One region of the Streptomyces sp. NPDC008163 genome, then DNA from elsewhere that is predicted to be linked to it. Evidence: riboswitches for the same ligand, from Rfam matches in the RefSeq annotation. Region 1 holds a riboswitch; each other region holds the start of a gene.
The links. Region 1 has a riboswitch for thiamine pyrophosphate ahead of ACFZAT_RS07960 (cytosine permease). Riboswitches for the same ligand answer to the same signal wherever they lie in the genome.
Positions count from the first base shown of each region.

Region 1 (4,662 bases):
GGTGCCCTGATGGGCTCGGTGGCGACGGGGCTGCTCTCCCCGTACCTCGCGGGAGCGGACCGGGGCCCGGACGACGCCACGACCCGTACCGAGGGCAAGAAGGCGAGCGGGCAGGGCGCGGACCTGGTGCCCGGCGCGGGCGACATCAAGGTCAAGTGCGCGTCGGACACCTGCTGGCGCAACGATCCCCAGGCCATGGAGTGCCAGTGGGACGCGAAGACCGCCAGGAGCACCTATCTGCGCGGCATGCAGATCGAACTGCGCTACAGCGCCGCCTGCCAGGCGGTCTGGGGCCGGATCGAGGGCGGGGCCGTCGGCGACAAGGTGATCATCAAGGACGCCCGGGGGATGGAGCTGGACGCCCTCATCCGCTTCGAGCACGACTCGTACACCAAGATGCTCGGCGTCTCCAAGGAGGCGCCGCTCGACTCCATGAGCGTGTGCGGGGAGATTCCGTCCGAGAAGCAGATGCAGTGCGCGCCGACGGGAACGGCCAGGATGCCCTGACTGACCGGGCGCCGGGACCGGTGCGCTGCCGCCGGTCCCGGCGCCCGTTGAAACGGGTGCGCGGTGATGCGGTGGTGCGCCCTCCGGCAGATCTTTGTACGCTGCCCACGCACCCACGCCCGGCTTCGTCTCCCGGGACGCTTTCCACGAGCGGCGCCTACCGCGACGACCGGTACACCGCCCTCGTCCGAAGGGTGAGTCAGCGGGCCCGGCGCATCCGCAGCGGGGCGTACACCGCGAGCGCCACGAGGAACGCCACCCCGTACGCCAGGTCCGCCCCGTGCAGCGCCTCGGCCACCGGGCCCACGTACAGGCCGGTGCTCATGAACGGCACCGCCGCCGCGAAGGCAACGGCGAACGCGGCGAGCGCCGGCCACCACGGGCGCGGCCGGGCGTGCTCGGCCGCGAGGTCGACGGGGGCGCCGCGCCGGGCCCGGGCGCGGACCAGCCAGTCCACGGACACGATCGCCACGAAGCCTGGGATCCAGTAGCCGACGAGAAGCAGCACGTTCTGGAACCGGGCCGTCGTGTCGGCCGCGTGCATCCACAGCACCAGCGGGAACCCCAGGGCGGCGGCGAGCGCGGCGGCCACCGGGCGCGGCAGGCGCACCCCCATGGTCTGCAACGCCAGCGAACCGCTGTAGTCGTTCATCGCGTTGCTGCACAGCGCGGCCAGCGCCACCGCGAGCAGCCCGAACGCCCCGAGCACACCCCCGCCGAGCAGGGAGTCGATACCGCGTGCGGTCTGGTCCGTGAAGACCGAGGCACCCCACAGCCCGATCGTCTGGACCGCCGCGAACGAGGCGCTGATCCCGCCGAGCGTGCACCAGAACATGCGCGTCCGGGACGTTCCGCGCGGCAGATAGCGGCTGAAGTCGCTCGCGTACGGTGCCCAGGACAGCGCGAGGCTCAGGGCGATGGTGCAGGTCAGGACGAACGCCCCGGCCCGGTCCGCGCCGTGCACGGTCGAGGCGGTCACCGGGTCCACCCCGCGCAGGAGCTTCGTGGCGAGCACGGCGAAGGCGGCTGCCAGGGCGAACGTCATGACGGTCTGGAGCCGGTGGATCACCTCGTAACCCAGCACCCCTAGCGCGCCCTGCGCGGCCATCATGACCAGCACCCCGAGCCAGAACGGCCAGCCGCACAGCTGCGCCAGCGCGTCCCCGCCGAAGAGGCCGATCAGGGCGTCCCAGGCGATGGACGACAGCCATTGCAGGGCGCCCGGCAGCACCACACCCGGTCCGAACGCCAGTTGGGCGAGCGGCAGTTGGCCGGAGCCGGTACGGCTGCCCCAGGTGCCGAGATACGCGGTCGGCGCGGCGCCGACGAGAGTGCCGAGCACGACGGCGGCGAGCGCGGTCGCGAAGTCCAGGCCGAGCGCGATGCCGACGGTGCCGGTGAAGACGCCGGTCATGGTCAGATTGGGCGCGAACCAGACGGTGAACAGCCGGCCCGCCCCGCCGTAACGCCGGTCCTCGGGGACCGGGGCTATCCCGTGCGCCTCGATGCGCAGGTCGCCCGGGGCGGTGGGCATGCGCCCGCCGAAAGCGGCGCGCTCGTCCTGGGCATACGGCAACGACATGGAGACATCCCTCCGCCAGTGCTAACTGGTTCAGGTTCGACGGGTGTGATCTCAGCCCCGTGCGGGGCACCCCGTGTCCGGTGTGGCGGCCAGGATAGCGCCGGTCCGTCCGATGTCGTCGCGAGGGTCAGCTGAAGAGCTTCGTCACGAACGCGTGGAGGTTGCCGACGGTGCGGGCGATCTGCTCCTCCGTGGTCAGGCTCTCCTTGAACCGGGCCCCGGAGTCCACCTTCTTCTTGCCGCGCACATACAGCGAGCAGGCCAGATCCGTGCACATGTACAGGCCGACCGAATTGCCGTCGCGCCCGGCGGGGCCGGTCTTGCGGGCGGTCATCAGGGAGACCCCGCTGCCCGGGTGCGTGGTCAGGCAGAGCGAGCACATGCTCCGGTGCAGGAAGCCGCGCTGCTGGGAGGGGAAGCGCAGCGAGATGCCGGCGGGCTCGCCCCCGTGCTCGGTGACGATGTAGCTGCGTCCCGGCGCGGACAGGTCGCGCCAGCCGAGGAAGTCGAGGTCGTCCCACGGCAGCTCCTCGAAATCGCGGGGGAGCGGCAGACGCTTGGCTTCCCCCTTGGAGCAATTCACGAACGATGAGCGGATGTCCTGCTCGGTCAGGGCCTTCATGACCACGAAGCTAACTCTGCCTATGGCCCCTAGGCAAACGATTAATTCAGTTAGGGGCTCACCTGGGGCACTTCGGGCGCGAGGGTGAGCCGGTGCACGGGTGGATGCGGGATGCCGAGATCCGGGCGCCAGGTCGCGAGGATCTGCGCGGACGGGTCGAAGAGCGGCGAGGGGAGCGCGTCGAGCGGGGTCCACTCCCAGGTGCTGATCAGATGCGGCTCGGTCACCCGCGCGGTGCCGGTGTCCACGCGCACCAGCGCGGCCATCGTCACGCGGTTGATCCCGCCGAGGGCGTCGTGCAGCATCGCGAAGACGGTGACCTCCTCCTCCGGGACCGTCAGCCCGGTCTCCTCGCGCAGTTCCCGCACGGCCGCCGCCACGACGGACTCCGGCACCGGGTCGACCTTGCCGCCGGGCAGCTCCCAGGTGCCGCTGTGGTGCCGTCCGAGCAGGATCCGGCCCCGCGCGTCCTGCACGATCACCCCGACCCCCAGCGCGGCCTGGGCCTCGGGCGGCCGGCTGTTACGGGACGGGGTGTGGGGGTTCTCGGTGGCCATGCTGCTCCTCTGATGGGGGGCGGGCGGTGGGCGTCGAGCCTACGGCGATGCCGCGTCCGCCCCCGCCTCACACCGTCAGCCGCAACGAGATCTCCGAGACCCCGAGCCGTACGCTCTGCCCCCACGTCAGCTCCAGCGCGTCCGCCTCCATCCCGTCGCCGAACACCACCACCCGGTCCGACTCCACGGTCAGCCGCAGTCCCTGCCCGGGCCCCAGCTCGCCCGAGACGAACGACGTGCCGGTCGACGGCGAGGGCCACGCCTCCCGGACGAACCAGAGCAGCCGGGGGTCGGCGGGCCCGGGCAGCGGCAGGGTGCTGTGGCGCTCCTGCCAGAGCGAGCGGAGCCAGCCGGTCGCCCCGGTGCCGGTGCCGACCAGGACGCCGGAGGATGCCTGCGGCTCGGCGGGGGAGTCCGCCGTGTCGGGTCCGAGCCGGTAGCGGGCCGTCTGGTGGCCGGGCGGGCCGAGGTAGACCTCGTTGAGGGCGAGCAGCCGCTGCGTGTCGTCGGCCACCGCCTCCACCATCGTCAGCGCGTCGGCCCGCCCGCCCGGCGCCACGGCCGCCCGCATCAGCGCCGCCGCGTCGGCCGGGCGGTGGCGGACCAGGACGCCGGGGTTGCGTCCCGGATCGGTGTCGATGCCGATGACCGGCTGGCCGGAGAGGTACTTCGCGGCGTTGGCGACCAGGCCGTCCTGCCCGACGACCACCACCACGTCCTCGGGCGCGAACAGGAACCGGTCCAGGTCGGCCCGCTCCACCCGGCAGTGCCGCCAGGTGAGCGGAACGGCCGCCGCCACGTCCGCCAGGGCCTGCCGGGTCCGCTCGTGCCGGCGGGCCACCTCCTCGATGGACCGGCCCCGCGCGCCCAGGACGAACGCGGCCTGGCCGTGCGTGCCGTGGCGGGCGAGCAGTTCCTCGTACTCCGTGGTGCGGTGGACCAGGACCGCCCGCGGGGCCAGGCTCACGCCCCCGCCTCCGGCCGGGCCAGCTTGCTGAGCAGACCCGTGAGCACGTCGGGCGACAGGGTGAGACTGTCGATCTGCGGCAGGTTCTCGGCGAGCCGGGTGGCCGCCAGTGCGTGCAGCGTCGCCGCCTCCACCTCGCCGTGCGCCCGCAGCCAGGCCGCCTGGGCCTCCGCCCGCGCCGCGCCCACCTGGCGCGCCGCCTCGGCCTCGGCCCCCGCGAGCCGCACGGTGCGGGCGGCCTCCGCCTCGGCGCGCACCCCGTCGGCGGCGGCGCTCTCCTCGGCCTCCCGGCGGGCGTTGGTGCCGCGCTGCTCGACCAGTTGTTCCTCGCGGCGGGCCAGCTCGATCTGGCTGGCCAGCTCGTTCTCCGCGATGGTCCGCTCGCGCTCGACGGCCACGGCGCGCCGCTCGTAGGTGGCCCGGTCGG
Region 1 is NZ_JBIBHG010000003.1:7,506-12,167, reverse strand. It holds gene ACFZAT_RS07965 (helix-turn-helix domain-containing protein) at 1-507, shown strand, start outside; gene ACFZAT_RS07960 (cytosine permease) at 707-2,089, opposite strand; TPP riboswitch at 2,080-2,173, opposite strand; gene ACFZAT_RS07955 (FBP domain-containing protein) at 2,217-2,711, opposite strand; gene ACFZAT_RS07950 (NUDIX domain-containing protein) at 2,762-3,268, opposite strand; gene ACFZAT_RS07945 (hypothetical protein) at 3,336-4,235, opposite strand; gene ACFZAT_RS07940 (SPFH domain-containing protein) at 4,232-4,662, opposite strand, start outside.

Region 2 (4,662 bases), on a different contig from region 1:
GATGCTGGTAGATGACCTGGGCGGGGGACTCCCCGTCCCGCGGCTTGTCGCCGGTCAGCATCTCGTACAGCACGACCCCGCAGGCGTACACATCGGCGCGGGTGTTCGCCGTGCCGTGCTCGATCTGCTCCGGGGCGAGGTACGAGACGGTGCCGAGGATCGTCCCGGTGGTGTTCGTCACCGAGCCCACGGCCCGGACCAGACCGAAGTCGGCGACCTTGACCCGGCCGTCGTCCCCGATCAGCACGTTCTCCGGCTTCATGTCGCGGTGCACGAAGCCCGCCCGGTGCGCCGCACCGAGGGCGGCGAGGACCGATTCCAGGATGTCCAGCGCGGCCCGCGGCGCGAGCGCGCCGCGCTCGCTCAGCACGTCGCGCAGGGTGCACCCGGCGACGTACTCCATGGCGAGGTAGACGTACTGACCCTGGGCGCCCTGGTCGAAGACCCCGACCACATTGGGGTGGGCGAGGTGCGCCACCGACTTGGCCTCGCGGATGAAGCGCTCGACGAACGAGGCGTCGGTCGCCAGCGCCAGGTGCATCACCTTGAGGGCGAGCACCCGGTCGAGCCGCATGTCCATGGCCCGGTAGACCGTGGCCATGCCGCCCACGGCGATGCGGGCATCGACGCGGTATCGGCCGTCGAGCAGCTGCCCGACGAGGGGGTCCTGGAGGGTCGTATCCACCATGCGAGTCTACGAGCCGCCGCGGACAGGCCCGCCGCGGCGGAGCGAACCCGGGGCAGTACTGCAGCCGAGCCGTGACAGGCGCGTGTCAGAAAGCCGGCCGCTCCGGATCGAGCACCGCCCGCCCGGCCGTCGGCGAGGACGCCTCCGCGAAGTGGCGGCGCGGGATGCGCCCGGCCCGGTACGCGAACCGCCCGCCCTCCACCGCGTGCCGCATCGCGGCGGCCATCAGCTCGGGCTCCTGGGCCCGGGTCACCGCCGAGGCGAGCATCACGGCCGAGCAGCCGAGCTCCATCGCGAGCGCCGCGTCCGAGGCGGTCCCGGCGCCGGCGTCCAGGATCACCGGGACGCCGGCATGCTCGGCGATCAGCTGGAAGTTGTGCGGGTTGCGGATGCCCAGGCCCGAGCCGATGGGGGAGCCGAGCGGCATGACCGCCGCGCACCCCACGTCCTCCAGCTTCCGGGCCAGGACCGGGTCGTCGTTGGTGTACGGCAGCACGGTGAAGCCGTCGTCCACCAGGATCTCGGCGGCGTCCAGCAGCTCGACCGGGTCGGGCAGCAGCGTCCGCTCGTCGGCCACCACCTCCAGCTTCACCCAGTCCGTGCCCAGCGCCTCACGGGCCAGCCGGGCGGTGAGCACGGCCTCCCCGGCGGTGTAGCAGCCGGCGGTGTTCGGCAGCACCCGGATGGACAGCTTCCGCAGCACGGAGAGCACCGAGCCCTGCACGGTCGGGTCGAGGCGGCGCATCGCGACGGTGGTCAGCTCGGTGCCGGACGCGATCAGCGACCGCTCCAGCACGTCCAGGCTGGGCGCCCCGCCGGTGCCCATGATCAGCCGTGAGGCGAAGTCGGTGCCGCCGAGGGTGAACAGGTCGTCGGACATCGTCAGCCTCCCTGGACCGCGGTCAGGACCTCGACCCGGTCGCCGTCGACGAGCGCTGCGGCGGACCACTGGCCGCGCGGCACCACGGTCTCGTTGAGCGCGGCGGCCACCCCCGCCGTCGCGTCGGTCAGCGTCGCGACGAGGGCGTCCAGGGTGGTGCCCGGCGCGACGGCGGCCGGGGCTCCGTTCACGGACACGGTGAGCGGGGTCGGGTCGGTCATGCGGGCTGCTCCTGGGATGCGGGGGCCGGGGCGAACCGGCCGGGGGAGAAGGGGCGGGCCGCCTCGGGCAGCTCGCCGTCGGCCAGCAGCGACGCCATGGCGTCCCCGGTGACGGGGGTGAGCAGCACGCCGTTGCGGCCGTGGCCGGTGGCGAGGTGGAGGCCGGGCAGCGCGGTGCGGCCGAGCAGCGGGGCGTTGTCGGGGGAGGCGGGGCGCAGACCGGCGCGGGTCTCGGTGAGCGGCAGCTCGGTGATCCCGGGCACCAGCTCGTGGGCGTCGCGCAGCAGCTCGTAGACCCCGCCCGCCGTGACGGTGGTGTCCCAGCCCATCTCCTCGGTGGTGGCGCCGACGACCAGCTCGCCGTTCTCGCGCGGCACGAGATAGACGTGGCTGCCCCGGACCACCGCGCGCACGGTGCGCGAGAGGAAGGGGGCGTACGCCGGGGGCACGGTGAGGCGCAGCACCTGGCCCTTGACCGGGCGGACCGGCGGCAGGACATGGGCGGGGACCCCGGCGAGCCGGCCGCTGAGGCTGCCCGCGGCGAGCACGACCTGGCCGGCGGCCAGCTCCGTACCGTCGTCGAGCACGGCTCCCGCGGCCCGGTCCGCGACCACCGAGAGGCGGTCGGCCCGGCGGCGGTGGAAGACCACTCCGGCCCGTTCGCAGGCGGTGAGCAGCGCGGCGGCGAGGCGGCGCGGATCGACCTGGTGGTCGCCGTCCACCCGCAGGCCGCCGCGCACGCCCGGGGCGAGCATCGGTTCCAGGCGGCGGCACTCGCGCCCGGTCAGCCACTCCGACTCCAGGCCCGAGCGGCGTTGCAGCTCGTGGAGCTCGCGCAGATGGGCGCGGTCGTCGGCGTCGAGCGCGACGGCCAGGGTGCCGCAGGCGCGGAAGCCGATGTCCTGCCCGCTCGCCTCCTCCAGCTCCGCCGTGAACGACGGATAGCGCCGGGCGGAGGCGAGGTTGAGCCCGAGCAGCGTCTCCTCGCCGTAGTGCAGCTCGGTGACGGCGGCCAGCATGCCGGCCGCGACCCGGGCCGCTCCGCCGCCCGGCCCCGGGTCGGCGAGCGCGACGGCCAGGCCGCGCCGGGCGACCCGCCAGGCGGTCACCAGGCCGATGATGCCGCCCCCGATGACGAGGACGTCGGACCCTTCGGTGGGATGGGTGCGCATGGGCGTCCAGCCCCTCCCTTCGCCGGCATGACCCGGATCAGGTTCGTACGGTCGGAGGCCGTCCAGCCTCCCTCTCAGCCCGGTCCGTCCGGGCTCCCGCGTGTCTTACGGTGGCCACCCTAAACCCCGCCCGGCGGACCGGGTAGGGAGGGCCGGGGGAGGGGGCGCCCTTTCTTGACGTCCCGTCAGGTACGTAAGGTGGATCAGGTGAGCGAGCAGCAGCGGGCAGAGCGGACCGAACGCCGGGTCGTCGTCGCGGGCGCGGGCATGGCGGGCGTGCAGACCGCCGTCGCCCTGCGGGAACAGGGCTTCACCGGCCCCGTCACCCTGATCGGCGCCGAACCCCACCAGCCCTACGACCGGCCACCGCTGTCCAAGGCGGTGCTGCTGGGCAAGGCCGAGGAGTCCGCCTTCGACATCGACTTCGAGGGGCTGGACATCACCCTGCGGCTGGGCTGCGAGGTCACCGGGGTCCGCGCCGGCGCCCATGAACTCGACACCTCCGGGGGCCCGGTCCGTTACGACGTCCTGGTCCTCGCCACCGGCGCCGAACCCGTCGCCCTGCCCGGCTCCGAAGGCATCCCCGGCGTGCATCTGCTGCGCACCCTCGACGACGCGGCCCGGCTGCGGCCCGTCCTGGAGGCCGGGCACCCCGTCGTGGTCGTCGGCGCCGGCTGGATCGGCGCCGAGTTCGCCACCGCCGCCCGTGCCGCCGGCTGCGAGGTCACCGTCGTCGAAGCCGCCGACCGCCCCCTGGCCGGCGCCCTGCCCGCCGAGGTCGCCGCCCCGATGGCCGCCTGGTACGAGGAGAGCGGCGCCCGGCTCCTCACCGGCGCCCGGGTCGCCCGCGTCGAGCCCGGCACGGTGGTCCTCACCGACGGACGCACCCTCCCGGCCGGCGCGGTCGTCGTCGGCATCGGCGCCCGCCCCGCCACCGGCTGGCTCGCCGGCTCCGGGATCGCGCTCGGGCCCGAGGGCTCGGTGACCGCCGACGCGGCGCTGCGCACCTCGCTGCCCGACGTGTACGCGGTCGGCGACTGCGCCTCCTTCCCCTCGGCCCGCTACGGCACCCGCCTGGTCGTCCACCACTGGGACAACGCCCTCCAGGGGCCCAGGACCGCCGCCGCCCACATCGCGACGGAGGGCGCCGACATCCCGCCGTACGACCCGGTGCCCTACTTCTGGTCCGAGCAGTTCGGCCGCTTCGTGCAGTACGCCGGGCACCACGCGGACGCGGACACCCTGCTGTGGCGCGGCGACCCGGCCGAACCCGCCTGGTCCGTGTGCTGGCTGCGCGAAGGCGCCCTGGTCGCGGTGGTCGCGGTCGGCCGCCCGCGCGACCTGGCGCAGGGGCGCCGGCTCATCGAGGCGGGGGCCCGGCTCGACGCGGACCGGGGCGGGGACCCCTCCGTACCGCTGAAGTCGGCGGTCCTGCCGTAACGGCCCGGGACCTGAAGGGCCGAGTCCGGGTTTCGGCTGTCAGTCCGGGATGGCAGGCTTGTCCCGTGACCGAGATTGACGCAAAGATCGATGCTCTCGTCCCTGCCTGGCTCCACCTGCCCGACATCGCGGAAATGCTCGATGTCGAGGTGACGCGTGTGCGGCAGCTGGTCAAGGAGGGCCAGCTCATCGCCGTACGCCGTGGGGAGAACCGGGCACTTCAGGTGCCCGCCGCCTTCATCGACGGCAACAAGGTGGTCA
Region 2 is NZ_JBIBHG010000002.1:256,875-261,536, forward strand. It holds gene pknB (Stk1 family PASTA domain-containing Ser/Thr kinase) at 1-685, opposite strand, end outside; gene ACFZAT_RS06270 (thiazole synthase) at 774-1,568, opposite strand; gene thiS (sulfur carrier protein ThiS) at 1,571-1,789, opposite strand; gene thiO (glycine oxidase ThiO) at 1,786-2,961, opposite strand; TPP riboswitch at 2,959-3,071, opposite strand; gene ACFZAT_RS06285 (FAD-dependent oxidoreductase) at 3,169-4,401, shown strand; gene ACFZAT_RS06290 (Rv2175c family DNA-binding protein) at 4,467-4,662, shown strand, end outside.
Region 2: it holds a riboswitch for thiamine pyrophosphate, as region 1 does, so the genes downstream of both, thiO (glycine oxidase ThiO) here and ACFZAT_RS07960 (cytosine permease) in region 1, are expected to answer to the same signal.

Region 3 (4,662 bases), on a different contig from region 1:
ACACAGGTGGGAAGAGGAAGTGTCGTGTATGTACCCGCGGGCACGGCCCACAAGTTCCACCACATCACCGAGGACCTGCGCGTGATGGTGGTGTTCTCGCCGCCCGAGGGATGAGTCCGCAGCCGGTGCGTCCCAGGGTTCCCTAAGGGATCGATCAGGGGAGGACAAGGGCTTCCCGGGCTCCGGCGGCCGTCTCTCGCCTCTAGCATCGAAGCAGGAACTCACAGAGACGAGGTAAGGACGATGGCCGTGCGGGAGATATTCGCTGGGATGCCCTGGTGGGTGAAGTGGATCGCGGTGCCCGTGATCGCGATCGTCGTGTTCGGTGGTCTGATCGCCAGCCTGGTCGCGTTCGTGGTCGGTCTGCTCTTCAAGATCCTGATCTTCGTGATCCTGGTCGGCGGGCTCGTCTTCCTCGTACGGAAGTTCATGTCGTCGTCCTCCGGAAACGGCTGGTGACCGCACGCCCGACGGGGGATTAGCCCAGCTGAGCTAAGGGAAAGACGAATCGGCACCCGGTCCCAGGGCGGCCGATACAGTGACAGTCCTCTGCCACCACCTGGGAAAACACCGTAAGTCACCACCCCGACCAGTGGTTTGTACGGGATCCGGACTCCGGACCCCCAGGTCCCCGGCAGACCTGTGGGGGCGGCCCCCACGGGCGGGCTGACCGCCCGTCACCACGCCTGGGGGTGACCGTTGACCACGGCATCGAGTACTGCTGTTCCGACACTCATCGGGTCGGTCCAGCGGGCGCTGAGGCTGCTGGAGGCTGTGGGCACCCATCGCGACGGGGCCCCGGCCAAACAGCTCGCGAGGGAGGCGGGGCTTCCCCTTCCCACGGCCTACCACCTGCTGCGGACCCTGACCCACGAGGGATATCTGCGCCGTGAGAACGGCGTCTTCCGCTTCGGTGCCGCCGCCGAACGGCTGATGGGTGACCGCGCCGCTCAGAGCCGCCGCAGCGTCATGGCCCGTTCGCTGGGCCGCTGGCGGGACATCGTCGGAGCCCCGGTGTACTGCGCCATCTATCGAGAGGGTGAGATCGAGCTTCTCGCCGTGGCGGACACCCCCGAGCGGCCGGCGGTCGACGAGTGGGCGGCGTTCCGTGAGACCGGCCACGCGCACGCGATCGGCCAGTGTCTGCTGAGCCGACTGGACGAGAAGGCCCGCGAGGACCACCTGGACCGGCACCCGGTGCGTCCGCTGACCCGGTACTCGGTGCGCGACCGAGCGGCGTTCCTCACCCGGCTGCGGTCGCTGGAGCGTACGGAACCGGTCATCGAGCGCCAGGAGTACGCGCTCGGGACCGTGTGCGCGGCCATCCCGATCACGGCTGGATTCACCGCCGCCGCGATGGCCATTTCGGTACCCCTCCACGAGGAGGATCGGTTGCTGCCCGCAGTCGAACGGCTACGCGGTGAAGTGTCGAGCCTCTTGCGTTCGTTCGTGTTCTCTATCAGTATCTGAAAAATCACTCCTTGTGATCTGCTATCGCGTGCACCACGATGGCGTCAATAGGGCCATGGGGGATCATTCCTGGCCAGATTCATCTACTGCGGGGTTGAACGATGCGCGAGTCGGTTCAAGCTGAGGTCATGATGAGCTTCCTCGTCTCCGAGGAGCTCTCATTCCGTATCCCGGTGGAGCTCCGGTACGAAGTGTGCGATCCGTACGCGATCCGGATGACCTTCCATCTGCCCGGCGACGCCCCCGTCACCTGGGCTTTCGGCCGCGAGCTGTTGCTCGACGGCCTCAACAGCCCCAGTGGTGACGGCGATGTCCACATCGCGCCGACCGAGCCCGAGGGGCTGTGTGATGTCCACATCCGGCTGCAGGTGGGTGCCGACCGTGCGCTCTTCCGGGCGGGCACGGCACCCCTTGTCGCCTTCCTCGACCGTACGGACAAGCTGGTTCCGCTCGGGCAGGAGTGCACGCTGGGTGACTTCGACGGCAATCTGGAGGAGGCGCTGGGGCGCATTCTGGCCGAAGAGCAGAACGCGGGCTGACGTGGTCCACGGCCCGGGAGCCGACTTGCCACTCGAACACGACACCTGCCGATCGGGTGAATCACGCTGTGTGTTCCGGTCACGGCTTCGCCCGCCGTCGCCGTCCCCTGCCGCTCCGCATGGGTGCCGATGCCCCGGCTTCCGCGCCGACCCCCGTGCGGTCCGCGGAGACGACCAGCGCGGCGAGCGCTGTCGTCACCGGTACGGAGGCGACCAGTCCGATCGAGCCGACGAGGGTACGCACGATCTCCTCCGCCACCAGCTCGCTGTTGGCGACCGTCCCCACACTGCTCTGCGCGACCGTGAACAGCAGCAGGAGGGGCAGCGCGGCGCCCGCATAGGCCAGCACCAGGGTGTTGACCACGGAGGCGATGTGATCGCGGCCGATTCTGATCCCTGCCCGGTAGAGCTGCTTCGCACTCATAGTGGGGTTCGCCCGGCGCAGTTCCCAGACCGCCGATGTCTGGGTGACCGTGACGTCGTCGAGCACGCCCAGGGAGCCGATGATGACGCCGGCCAGCAGCAGTCCGCTCATGTCGATGTGCGGATACAGGCCGTGGATGAGGCCGGTGCTGTCGTCGGTGTTCCCGCTCAGGCTTGCCCAGCCGATGAAGAGTGAGCCGAGCAGCCCGATCAGGAGCAGTGAGATCAGGGTGCCGATGACGGCGACGGAGGTGCGGGCGGTCGGTCCGTGGCAGATGTAGAGCGCGATCAGCATGATCGCTCCGGCCCCGACGACCGCCACCAGCAACGGATTCGAGCCCTGCAGTATGGCCGGAAGGATGAACAGGGTCAGTACGGCGAACGACAGGGCGAGCGCCACCAGGGCCATGACCCCGCGCATCCTGCCCACGAGCACCACGGCGAGGGCGAAGATTCCGGCCAGCAGATACAGGGGGAACTTCCGGTTCACGTCCGTCACGGAGTACTGGAGGTCATGGGGCGCGTCGGGGGCGTACGCCACCACCACCCCCTGGCCCTCCCGCAGTTGCCTCGGTGCGTCCGGCTGGACGACCTCGACGAACCGGCGCCCCGAGTCGGGGCCGGTGGTGACCTCGACGGTGGCCTTGTCGCAGAGGCTGCCGGACGTCGGCCGGTCCTCGGGGGGTCGGGTCTCGGCGCTTACGGGAAGCTGGGCGGCGTTCACGTCCTTGCAGTCGACCTCTACGACGCTCACCACCTTTCCCTGCTGGGTCTGCCGGTCGAAACCGACACCGGTCCGTTCGTGCGCCGGCGCACCGCCCGGCCAGAGCACCACGAGGCCGACGAGCACGGCGGCTGCGAAGGGGACCAGCACGGCGGCGATCACCTTGCGCAGATGGGCGGAGACGGGTGCGGCCGGGCCATGGCTGTGCGTGTGCTGATGGCCCTGCGGTTCCGGGTCGCGATGAGGGGACGTCACCGGCCGATCATCGCAAGAAGGAAGGGGCCCTCTGTTCAGCTCACCCGTCAGGGGGCTAGCGTGGTGGCACCTTTGCACACGCGGGAGCTCGGAGCACCGGGCTGAGAGGGCGCTGACCGCCGTACGACCGTACGGGAGACGCTGCGCCGACCGCCGAACCTGTTACCGGGTAATGCCGGCGTAGGGAGTAGGTCTCATGACCACATCGGACACACGCACGCCTGCCTCCAATCAGGGCGACGAGGCCGGGAAGTCCATCGGCTGGCACAAGGGATACGTCCAGGGGCCGCGCCCCGACATCCGGGTGCCGGTCCGCCAGGTGCACCTGACCAACGGCGAGGACGTGACGCTGTACGACACGTCCGGGCCGTACACCGACCCGGCCGTCGGGACCGACGTCCGGCGCGGCCTCGCACCGCTCCGGGAGAACTGGATCATCGCCCGCAGCGACACCGAGGAGTACGCGGGCCGCCCCGCCCGTCCCGAGGACGACGGGCTCAAGCACACCTCGCCTCGAGGTGGGCTGCGCAATCTGGACGCGGTGTTCCCCGGCCGTCCGCGCCGCCCGCGGCGGAGCCGGGACGGACGGCCCGTCACCCAGCTCGCGTACGCCCGCGGGGGCGAGATCACCCCGGAGATGGAGTACGTCGCGGTCCGCGAGAACGTGCCGGCGGAGGTGGTGCGCGAGGAGATCGCGGCCGGCCGCGCGGTGCTGCCCGCCAACGTCAACCACCCCGAGACCGAGCCGATGATCATCGGAAAGCGGTTCCTGGTGAAGGTCAATGCCAACATCGGCAACTCCGCGGTGACGTCCTCCATCGAGGAGGAGGTGGACAAGATGACGTGGGCGACCCGGTGGGGTGCGGACACGGTCATGGACCTTTCCACCGGCCGCAACATCCACACCACCCGTGAGTGGGTTCTTCGCAATTCACCCGTACCGATCGGAACCGTCCCCCTCTACCAGGCCCTTGAGAAGGTCGACGGGCGGGCGGAGGAACTGACCTGGGAGATCTACAAGGACACCGTCGTCGAGCAGGCCGAGCAGGGCGTGGACTACATGACGGTGCACGCCGGCGTGCGCCTGCCGTATGTGCCCCTCACCGCCCGGCGCAAGACCGGCATCGTCTCCCGGGGCGGCTCGATCATGGCGGCATGGTGCCTGGCACACCACAAGGAGTCTTTCCTGTACGAGCACTTCGAGGAGCTCTGCGAGATCCTCGCCGCGTACGACGTGACCTACTCCCTGGG
Region 3 is NZ_JBIBHG010000012.1:69,658-74,319, forward strand. It holds gene ACFZAT_RS25330 (cupin domain-containing protein) at 1-114, shown strand, start outside; gene ACFZAT_RS25335 (DUF5326 family protein) at 244-459, shown strand; gene ACFZAT_RS25340 (IclR family transcriptional regulator) at 700-1,470, shown strand; gene ACFZAT_RS25345 (SsgA family sporulation/cell division regulator) at 1,572-2,009, shown strand; gene ACFZAT_RS25350 (YibE/F family protein) at 2,089-3,411, opposite strand; TPP riboswitch at 3,482-3,615, shown strand; gene thiC (phosphomethylpyrimidine synthase ThiC) at 3,608-4,662, shown strand, end outside.
Region 3: it holds a riboswitch for thiamine pyrophosphate, as region 1 does, so the genes downstream of both, thiC (phosphomethylpyrimidine synthase ThiC) here and ACFZAT_RS07960 (cytosine permease) in region 1, are expected to answer to the same signal.

Region 4 (4,662 bases), on a different contig from region 1:
GCGGCGGGCGTTGTCACGAGCGCGGGTCCAGCGCTGGTGACGCCCCAGGTATTCGTTGATGCATCGAGCCCCCTCGGTTGTAGGGACGGCGGATGGGTTCGGTTCTCCGATTCGCACGGCGCCGCTCGATCCGGGGAGATCCGAAGTCCCGGACGTCTGAGGGGGCGGCTTCAAGGTGTGCCGCGCGGTTCTTTCGAGTCGGTGGCGTGTCCCCCGTCTGGGGTGTCGGGCCCCGGTGTGACGGGGGCCCTTTCTCGGCCGACTGGTCTCCACTCACCTCGGCCGGTGCGGTCACGGCCGTCGTACTGCGGTGGATCACGCTGTGGAGTTGTAGTGCCGGAAGGCACGCAATGCACGGAACCCGAGGGCTCCTACACTCCTGTACTCATGTGCAGGAGTTATGTCCATCAGAGTGCCCAACTCCTGTACATGAGTCAACCCGCCGCGAGGACTTCTTTCGCGACGGGCTGCGGGAGGTGCTTGCCGGTCAGTCGCCGGCGGGGATGCGGTAATCGAGAACGAACTGGTCAGCGGCCATGATCGTGTCGCACACCTCGACCACTCGACCCTCTTCGGTCTCCGCGCTTCGCGTCAGGTGGATGACCGGCGAACCCGGGCTGAGGGTGAGAGCGCCCGTCTCCGCCTTGGTCGCCAGGCGGGCGCGGACGGTCTCGGTGAACTGCCCCAGGATGTGACCGTTGTCCTCCAGTCGCGCGTAGATGCCACCGCCGCCGGGATTCTCCTCGAACAGCTCTGGAATGTCCTTCGCGATGTCCCAGGGCAGGTAGGAGGTGGCCTCTTCGGTCGGAGTGCCATCACTGAAGTAGAGGCGCCGACGCGCGAGGACTTTGGTTCCTTCCGGTACGCCCAGGCGCTCCGCGATCTCGCCCACCGCTTCCGTCGGGCCGATGTAGAGCACGGTGACCCCGGGCTTCTTGCCTGCCTGCTCCGTCTCCGCGATGTACGCGGCCTTACCGGCTCGTCGGTGTGAGCGCCTGAAGCGGTCCGACGACTTGCGGCGAACGGGCGGCTGGCTCTTCACGAACGAACCCTTGCCGTGGAGGGTGTCGATGAGACCGGTCGGTCGGAGCTCTGCGACTGCCTTCCGTGCCGTGCCCTGTGAAACGGAGTAGCGGGTCATGAGCTCGGATTCGCTGGGCACCTTCTGCCCAGGCTTAAGGACCCCTTCCCTGATCTGCCGAGCGAGGTCGTCGGCGATCTGTAGGTACCGTGGCTGACCAGAGTCCCTTACGGCTGTTGTGCCCATGTCCTTCTGCTCTCCTATGCTCATATACATGAGTAACGCTACCCAGGAAGATGCGTCAATGTCGCTGCACTCGGTCTCAGTGGCTGGCGTAGTCGTTCGTGAAGATGGTCGGGTCCTTGCCATCCGGCGGGCCGACAACGGTGCCTGGGAGGCGCCGGGCGGCGTTCTTGAACTCGATGAGCGGCCGGAAGTTGGTGCCTGCCGAGAAGTCATGGAAGAGACCGGAATCGAGGTGGACCCGGTCCGCCTGACAGGCGTGTACAAGAACATGGCGCGCGGCGTAGTGGCCCTGGTTTTCCTGTGCCGGCCAACGGGAGGCCGGGAGCGAACCTCGGACGAGTCGACGGCTGTGCGGTGGCTCACTCGCGAGGAGGTCCGAACCCTCATGACCGAGGCGTACGCGGTCCGGGTTCTGGATGCGCTCGACGGAGGAGCGACGCAGGTGCGCGCGCACGATGGCCGCCGCCTGCTGAAGCCGGGCCCCGATGCCGTCTCGCGCGCCTGACCTGCTGACTGAAGCGTGGCACGGGGCCGTCTGTGGGCCGTCCCAGGGTCGCCAGTGACCACCGACCACGACCAGTAACGACCGGGTTCGCGTAGCAGTCACCCGGGCTGAGCTGGGCGACGACGCGGGGCACCTCGGCTTGTCTGCGACACTGGAAGAACCATGCCTAAGCCCGGAGAACTCACTTTCGTCGCGCCCCGCGGAGCCAAGAAGCCGCCGCGGCACCTCGCCGACCTCACGCCCGCCGAGCGCAGGGAGGCCGTCGCCGCGATCGGCGAGAAGCCGTTCCGCGCCCAGCAGCTCTCGCAGCACTACTTCGCGCGGTACGCGCACGACCCGGCCGAGTGGACCAACATCCCGGCCGGATCGCGGGACAAGCTCGCCGAGGCGATGTTCCCCGACCTGATGTCCGTCGTCCGGCACATCAGCTGCGACGACGACACCACCCGTAAGACCCTCTGGAAGCTGCACGACGGGACGCTGGTCGAGTCCGTCCTGATGCGCTACCCGGAGCGGGTCACGATGTGCATCTCCTCGCAGGCCGGCTGCGGGATGAACTGCCCGTTCTGCGCGACCGGGCAGGCCGGACTCGACCGCAACCTGTCGACCGCGGAGATCGTCCACCAGATCGTGGACGGCATGCGCGCGCTGCGCGACGGCGAGGTTCCCGGCGGGCCCGCCCGGCTCTCCAACATCGTGTTCATGGGCATGGGCGAGCCGCTGGCCAACTACAACCGCGTCGTCGGCGCGATCCGCCGGCTCACCGACCCCGAGCCCGACGGCCTCGGCCTCTCGCAGCGCGGGATCACCGTCTCCACCGTCGGCCTGGTGCCCGCGATGCTGCGGTTCGCCGACGAGGGGTTCAAGTGCCGCCTCGCGGTCTCGCTGCACGCCCCGGACGACGAGCTGCGCGACACCCTCGTGCCGGTGAACACCCGGTGGAAGGTGCGCGAGGTGCTGGACGCCGCGTGGGAGTACGCGGAGAAGTCGGGCCGTCGCATCTCCATCGAGTACGCCCTGATCCGCGACATCAACGACCAGGCGTGGCGCGGCGACCTGCTGGGCCGCCTCCTCAAGGGCAAGCGGGTCCACGTCAACCTGATCCCGCTCAATCCGACGCCCGGCTCCAAGTGGACCGCCTCGCGGCCCGAGGACGAGCGGGCGTTCGTGGAGGCCATCGCGTCCCACGGGGTGCCGGTCACCGTCCGCGACACCCGGGGACAGGAGATCGACGGCGCCTGCGGACAGCTGGCGGCCTCCGAGCGCTGAGGCGGGCGGCCGTCGGTGCCCGGGACCACGGCCGAAAACGGCCGTGTAGCCTGGGGCCGAAGTCAACTGCATATTCCGACAGGGGAGCGCCACAGCGCTGAGAGTGCGGCACCAAGGACAGGTTGGCCGCAGACCCTCTGAACCTCGCCCGGGTCATTCCGGGTAGGAAGTTCGGACCATACTCAAGCTGTTGCGCCCTGCCCGCTTCCGGCTCCGGCCGGTGTGCGGGCGGGGCCGCGTCTCTTCCTGGTCACTCCAGGAGGAATCACACATGAGCACCACCCAGAAGGCCGCGGTGGCGGCCGTCGCCGCCGCGCTCGGCGTCACCGCGCTGGCCGGCTGCGGAAGTTCCGACGACTCGGGCTCCGGTTCCGGTTCCACCCAGGGCGCCGGTTCAAAGACCGTCACCCTCGTCAGCCACGACTCCTTCAACGCCTCCAAGGGCGTGCTGAAGGAGTTCACCCGGCAGACCGGCTACACCGTCAAGGTCCTCAAGAGCGGGGACGCGGGCGCCGCGCTGAACCAGGAGATCCTGACCAAGGGTTCCCCGCGCGGCGACGTGTTCTTCGGCGTCGACAACACCCTGCTCTCGCGCGCCCTGGACAACGGCCTGTTCACCCCGTACGAGGCCAAGGGCCTGGACCGGGTCCCGGTCGATGTCCAGCTGGACGCGGACAAGCACCGCGTCACCCCGGTCGACACCGGCGACATCTGCGTCAACTACGACAAGAAGTACTTCGCCGACAAGAAGCTCGCGCCGCCGAAGACCTTCGCGGACCTGGCGAAGCCCGCGTACAAGAACCTGCTCGTCACCGAGAACGCCGCGACCTCCTCGCCCGGCCTCGGCTTCCTCCTCGGCACCGTCGCCACCTTCGGCGAGGACGGCTACCAGGACTACTGGAAGAAGCTGAAGGACAACGGCGTCAAGGTCGTGGACGGCTGGGAACAGGCGTACAACGAGGAGTTCTCCGGCTCGGCCGGCGGCAGGAAGGCCAAGGCCGACCGGCCGCTCGTCGTCAGCTACGCCTCCAGCCCGCCCGTCGAGGTGCTGTACGCGGACCCGCGGCCGAAGACCGCGCCGACCGGGGTCGCCACCGGGACGTGCTTCCGCCAGATCGAGTTCGCCGGTCTGCTGGACGGTGCGAAGAACGAGGCGGGCGGCAAGGCCCTGCTGGACTTCCTGATCGGGAAGGAGTTCCAGGAGGACATGCCGCTCACCATGTTCGTCAGCCCGGTCGCCAAGGACGCCGAGTTGCCCGAGCTCTTCACGAAGTTCGGCGCCACCGCGGAGAAGCCGGCGACCGTGGCCCCGGACACCATCGCCAAGAACCGTGAGCAGTGGGTCCAGTCGTGGTCCTCGCTCGTAGTGAAGTAGCGAAGACCCCCGTACGCGGACCGGGCGCGCGCGGGAGGTCCGCACGCGCCCGGGCCCGGCGCGGGGCCGCGGTGCGGCTCGGCCTGATGGCCGTGCCCGTCGCGTTCTTCGCCGTGTTCTTCGCCTACCCGGTCGCCGCGATCGTGGGCCGGGGGCTCAAGGCGGACGGCGTCTGGCAGTTCGGCAGGTTCGGCGAGGTGCTGGCCCGGCCGGAGATCCGGGACGTCCTCTGGTTCACGCTGTGGC
Region 4 is NZ_JBIBHG010000016.1:92,252-96,913, forward strand. It holds gene ACFZAT_RS29800 (UTRA domain-containing protein) at 488-1,267, opposite strand; gene ACFZAT_RS29805 (NUDIX domain-containing protein) at 1,284-1,772, shown strand; gene rlmN (23S rRNA (adenine(2503)-C(2))-methyltransferase RlmN) at 1,935-3,041, shown strand; TPP riboswitch at 3,112-3,228, shown strand; gene ACFZAT_RS29815 (thiamine ABC transporter substrate-binding protein) at 3,313-4,416, shown strand; gene ACFZAT_RS29820 (ABC transporter permease subunit) at 4,503-4,662, shown strand, end outside.
Region 4: it holds a riboswitch for thiamine pyrophosphate, as region 1 does, so the genes downstream of both, ACFZAT_RS29815 (thiamine ABC transporter substrate-binding protein) here and ACFZAT_RS07960 (cytosine permease) in region 1, are expected to answer to the same signal.